DNA from 2 places in the Shewanella sp. SACH genome. Region 2 is predicted to be linked to the other one. Evidence: predicted binding sites of a transcription regulator. Region 2 holds the regulator's gene; the other holds the start of a gene.

Region 1 (3,158 bases), on a different contig from region 2:
AGTTTTAACAAATCCCGATTTAACTCGGGACTATTTAATGAGACAATTGGCCGATCGCTCCTATGAAGTGTTCGCAGTTTTACTGCTGGATAGCCAGCATAGAGTGATTCAATTTGTCGAATTATTCCGCGGTACAATAGACTCAGCCTCAGTGTACCCACGTGAAGTGGTGAGCTTAGTGCTGGAGAAAAAGGCCGCAGCAGTTATAGTTTGTCATAATCATCCGTCTGGTATTGCCGAGCCCAGTCAGGCTGACCGACGAATAACTGAGCGATTAAAAAATGCGTTAGCAACCATAGACGTATCCTTATTGGACCATATGGTTGTAGGTGATCGAGAGATAGTTTCTTTTGCAGAACGAGGCTGGATTAATTAATCTAACACTTGATCTTCACTCTGTGATCGTGTATAAAATGCGCCCTCTTTGTGCCTCGGGCGACGGCCATACGAGGCACATTAATGCTCGAGCGTTAAAATTGTTTTTGGAGAAGATTGACATGTCAAGAGTATGCCAAGTTACTGGCAAGAAGCCGATGGTTGGTAACAACCGTTCGCACGCAAAAAACGCGACCCGTCGTCGTTTTTTACCTAACCTACAAAACCACCGTTTTTGGTTAGAAGAAGAAAAGCGTTTCGTACAGTTACGTGTATCTACTAAAGGTATTCGTCTGATCGACAAAAAAGGTATCGAAGTTGTTGTTGCTGAACTTCGTGCTCGTGGCGAGAAGGTATAATAGATCATGGCTAAAGCTAAAGGTAATCGTGAGAAGATCAAATTAGTTTCTACAGCTAAAACTGGTCACTTCTACACAACTGAAAAAAACAAGCGTAACATGCCTGAAAAAATGGAAATCAAAAAATTTGATCCAGTTATTCGTCAGCACGTTATCTACAAAGAAGCAAAAATCAAGTAATCCTTGGTTAGTGTTTCGAGAAAAGCCCCTTATTTAAGGGGCTTTTTTTTGCGCTTTTTTTAGTAGTTAGTCATCAAGTTGAGATAATTGCCTCGCAAACTTAAGCCGCTGAATCATCCCCTGTGAAGTTAAAAAAGTGTGAACACTTGCTGAAAATATAAAATAGTGCGGTTCTAAGCACTTTAAATCATTAAAACTGCACTTTAGTGAGAATAAATTCTTTATATGTGAATTAAAATGCAATACCATACGCGAAAGTTAGCGATTCATTCCTGGCATGTCATCGTGACGCTGCCAGCTCAAAAATGAGGTGTAAATAACGCGTGCGTACCACTGAACTGGTTGATGGATTTCGTCACTCTGCCCCCTATGTTAATGCTCACAGAGGTAAAACTTTTGTGGTCATGCTGGGTGGTGAAGCTTTGGCTCAGAATCACTTCCGCGCCATCTTAAATGATGTCGCCCTGCTGCACAGTTTAGGGATTAAAGTGGTGTTGGTGTATGGCGCTAGGCCGCAGATTGATGCTGCATTAGCCGTCAATGGTATCGAACCTGCCTACCACGAAGGCGTGCGTATTACGGATGAAGACTCGCTCAAAGTGATCAAGCAAGTTGCGGGTGCACTGCAATTTGATATCACAGCGCGTTTATCCATGAGCTTAAGCAATACGCCAATGCAAGGTGCGCAAATTAACTTAGTGAGCGGCAACTTTGTGATTGCCCAGCCATTAGGCGTGGATAATGGCATCGATTTTTGTTTGAGCGGTAGAGTGCGTCGTATCGATGTGCAAGGCTTAAAACGTCAGCTAGATAATCACTGTATCGTGTTGATGGGGCCGATTGCGGCTTCTGTGACCGGTGAAAGCTTTAATTTAACCGCTGAGGAAATCGCGACTCAAGTGGCGATCAAGCTCAAAGCCGACAAGATGATCGGTTTTAGCTCACAGAACGGTATTCTCGATCGCAATGGCGATGTGATTGCCGAGTTGATGCCAAACGATGCGCAAAACATCATGAGCAAGCTGGCCGAGCAAGGTTCTGCCTGCGTTGGTACTATGGCTTTTTTGAAAGCCAGTATCGATGCTTGCCGTAATGGCGTACCGCGTTGTCACTTAGTCAGCTACCTCGAAGATGGCGCTTTGCTGCAGGAACTGTTTTCTCGCGAAGGGATAGGCACGCAAATCGTGACTGAGAGTGCCGAGCGTTTACGCTGTGCGTCGATCGCTGATATTGGCGGTGTACTGAACCTTATTCGTCCATTAGAGGAACAAGGCATTCTGGTGCGTCGTAGTCGTGAGCAGCTCGAGATCGAAATCGAACAGTTCATGTTGATTGAACGCGATGGTTTAGTGATTGGTTGCGCCGCACTCTATCCTTTTGAAGAGGACAATGCGGGTGAGTTTGCCTGTTTGGTGGTGCATCCCGATTATCGCGATGCCGACAGAGGCAGCTTGCTGCTGAAGAACATAATCAATCAGGCCAGAAACCGCGGTTACTCACGCTTGTTTGCGCTGACCACTCGGAGCATTCACTGGTTCCTCGAGCATGGTTTTGTGATTGAAGATGTTGAAGCACTGCCACAGAAGAAAAAGCAGTTGTATAACTATCAACGTCGTTCAAAAATTCTCGCGCTCGATCTCTAAGCCGTTCTAACTCAATCCAATCAATGCCAGCCTAGTACTCATATTAGCGCTGGCATTTTTTGTTGACATAATATGTCTTTATTGGCAGATTAAGGCTTCACTGCACGGGAGATGTTGCCAATGAGTCCTCAATCCTTCGAACTCGCCCCTTTCACCCAGACCTCTATCTTCAGTTTTATCGTCTTATTGCTCGGTTTAGCGGGTATCTTGCTGATGTTATGGCTAAAAAATATGCCTAAGATAGCGAAGTCGGCGAGTTTAGGCATATTGCTGGTGATGATGGGCGGATTTTCATGGGTTTTTTATCAATCCAATAGTGCCGAGTTAGTGTTAACCGATGCTGAACTCACAGTGGATGTGCCCTTCTATAAAGTGCAGTTATCCCGCGCGGATTTATTGCCTGCCGAGGCGCGGATAGTCGATTTACAGCAAGAGGCAGATTTAACGCCGAGCTTTAAAACCAACGGCATAGGTATGCCAGGGTTTCAATTAGGCTGGTTTAATTTGCAGGGAAAAAGTAGAGCATTTCTGGCGATAACAGATAAATCGCAGTTAGTGTTAGTGCCAACGACTAAAGGCTACAGTTTATTACTGACAGTGC
Region 2 (3,158 bases):
TTTTGCCTAACAGCACAGGTTGTGCGAAGAACTCTGCGTGCTCGCTGCCGCCGTCAACATAGGCGCATTCAACGATGTTAGCTTCGCCTTGCAGACCACGAACCAAAGACAGACCGAAACGGCAAGCCGCTTGACCCATAGACAGAGTCGCGCTTCCGCCACCGGCTTTAGCTTCAACCACTTCTGTACCCGCGTTTTGGATGCGAGTAGTCAGACTTGCCACTTCTTCGTCAGTGAAAGTCGCACCTTCTACTTGAGACAGTAATGGCAGAATGGTCACGCCGCTGTGGCCGCCGATCACATTGACTTTAACGTCAGCAACATTCAGGCCTTTTAATTCGGCGATGAAAGTTTCAGAACGGATCACGTCTAATGTCGTGATACCGAACAGACGGTTCTTATCGTAAACACCCGCTTTCTTCATCACTTCTGCAGCGATAGCGACAGTCGTGTTGACTGGGTTAGTGATAATGCCAACCAAAGCCGTAGGGCAAGTTGCCGCTACTTTTTCGATCAGGTTGCGAACGATACCAGCATTGATATTGAACAGATCTGAACGATCCATACCAGGCTTACGCGCAACACCAGCAGAAATTAGAACAACGTCAGCACCCACTAGGGCAGGCGTTGGATCTTCACCAGCAAAACCTTTGATTTCAACAGCAGTCGGGATGTGGCTCAAGTCAACCGCAACACCCGGAGTAACCGGTGCGATATCATATAGAGACAAATGTGAACCCGCAGGCAGTTGAGTTTTTAACAGTAGGGCAAGAGCCTGGCCGATACCACCAGCAGCACCAAGTACAGCAACTTTCATAGTTATCTCCGTTATTTCTCGGATATGTGTGACATGGATCTAATTTACGTTGGCGTCACATTACTGGAATGTCACAACAATTTCAATTATCCCTTAGTCGTGGGACAAAAGAATTCCGGAATAAGTTAGAAGCAATGTAGAACAATTACTCAAATTGGTATTTTTAAGCCCACAGCAAACGCTTAACCACAGGGAGTTAGTGAATTTTTATTCAACCAATCTGGTTATTTGTTGACAATTTTTCTAAAAATATTCAAAATGGGCCTGTTTTTTTGAATAACGAATAATAATATTATGCAAACGACCAAGAATCAGGATGACCTTGTTAGAATTTTTAAGTCGATTTTAAAAGAAGAGCGCTTTGGCTCTCAAAGTGAAATCGTCACCGCCTTGCAAGCTGAAGGCTTTGGTAATATTAACCAATCAAAAGTATCACGCATGCTCAGCAAGTTCGGCGCAGTGCGGACTCGCAACGCTAAGCAAGAGATGGTGTATTGCTTGCCGGCCGAATTAGGCGTACCAACCGCGGGTAGCCCGTTGAAGAATTTGGTACTCGATGTCGATCATAACCAAGCGATGATCGTCGTGCGAACTAGCCCAGGTGCCGCGCAGCTGATTGCCCGTTTATTGGATTCTATCGGTAAACCAGAAGGCATTTTGGGCACAATTGCTGGTGATGACACTATCTTTATTTGTCCATCGAGCATCCAAGATATCGCCGATACCTTAGAAACCATCAAATCTTTATTCAATTACGCAGAATAAAAAAACAGGTCAGCAAGCTGACCTGTTCTATTTCATCTGTACGCATTTCTGTCCAATCTTGCGCTGATTATTTGGCCATTGTCCCGATTACGTTACACATTTAAGCCAATCTCGCGCGCACCGATGTTTATACGCTAAGGTCAGTAAGCCACACTGATGCGCTGATTTGCGTGAGTGCCCTGTTCGGCCTCATCTAACATGGCTTTAGCGTAATCCGTAACAGAAATGTGGCTGCGACCATTGGCATCGGTAAAGAAGCTGTCGCCACCAAGGCGATATGGGCCTTCACTCTCGCCAGGATAAATCTCAGCGGCTGGGCTCACAAAGGTCCAATTAATTGCAGTTTGCGCCGCACGGAATACCTGCAAAGCTTCACCCTGAGCTAACGCCTCATCTTTATATGCAGCGGGGAAATCTGGGCTAGAAACCAGAGTCACACCCGGTGCCACTTCTAAGCTCCCTGCGCCACCAACCCACAATAAACGTGGCACCTTAGCGTTAGGCAGCACATCCAGTAAATGCTGAACCGTACTCGCCACTAGGCCATGATTTTGTTGTGCGCGGCCACCAACAGAGGCAATGACAACATCTACGCCAGCAAAGGGTTGCGCAACTAATGGCTGCTCTAAATCCACAGCATGCACAGCCACATCAGTAGCGGATAACTTGCTCGGATCACGCACTAGCGCTGTTACTTGGTGCCCACGGCTCAATGCTTCTTTTAAAATTGCACCACCAATCCAACCTGTTGCACCTAAAATTGCGATTTTCATTTCGTTAACTCTCTCTGATGATTTACATTGAAGCCAGTTTACTTGCAGTGGTTCACGTGATAAACATCAATAAATGAGCATGATTGTTTCAGTTTGAGGTACTAATATGGATAAAATTGCCGCAATACGCAGTTTCGTCGAAGTGGCAAACTGCGGCAGCTTTACCAAAGCTGCCGAACATTTAGACCTCAGCCGCCTGCAGGTGTCCCGCCATATTCAAGAAGTGGAGCAGTGGTTGAGTTTGCGCTTACTACACCGTACCACCCGCAGCGTCAGCTTGACCTTGCAAGGCGAAGAAGCGCTGCAATTTTGCCAGCGAATATTAAGTGAAGTCGCCGCCATGGAAAGCCGCGCCCACAGCCATAACAGTGAACTAGTGGGCAGTATTCGCATCGCCACACCGATTGGCCTTGGGCAGCACAGCCTGTTTGATGTTGTCGATCGCTTTATTAAAATTCACCCTAAGGTCAGCATTCAGCTGGTGATGTCAGACAGTTTTGCCCAATTGGTGGATGAGCGAGTCGATGTGGCGCTGCGCTACACCGAGCAGCCCGATGAGAATTTGATTGCCCGCCGTTTAATGACCATAGATGCCGTGATCTGCGCTGCGCCGAGTTACCTTGATAGCAACACACCACTTGTCGAGCCCATCGATCTACTGGCTCACAACTGCCTGATACACTCGGCGCAACAAAATTGGCCTTTCCTAAAAGAGCAGCAAGCCGAGCACGTGAAAGTCACAGGCAATCTTAAAGCTAACGACATGGGCGTATTGGTGAGTGCGGCGCTGCGGGGACATGGCA

What was found. The regulator ArgR, encoded in region 2, controls arginine synthesis, uptake and breakdown. The targets are predictions, from matches to a motif close to ANTGAATANNTATTCANT.
Region 1: argA (amino-acid N-acetyltransferase) is a predicted target of ArgR. The motif match lies at 1,141-1,158, and genes of this name have one in related genera.

The regions. Positions count from the first base shown of each region.
Region 1 covers NZ_MPDG02000006.1:169,479-172,636, forward strand. The annotation lists gene radC (DNA repair protein RadC) at 1-376, shown strand, start outside; gene rpmB (50S ribosomal protein L28) at 498-734, shown strand; gene rpmG (50S ribosomal protein L33) at 741-914, shown strand; gene argA (amino-acid N-acetyltransferase) at 1,238-2,557, shown strand; gene BM607_RS18900 (PH domain-containing protein) at 2,678-3,158, shown strand, end outside.
Region 2 covers NZ_MPDG02000005.1:69,253-72,410, forward strand. The annotation lists gene mdh (malate dehydrogenase) at 1-817, opposite strand, end outside; gene argR (transcriptional regulator ArgR) at 1,112-1,582, shown strand; gene BM607_RS17140 (NAD(P)-dependent oxidoreductase) at 1,723-2,355, opposite strand; gene BM607_RS17145 (LysR family transcriptional regulator) at 2,462-3,158, shown strand, end outside.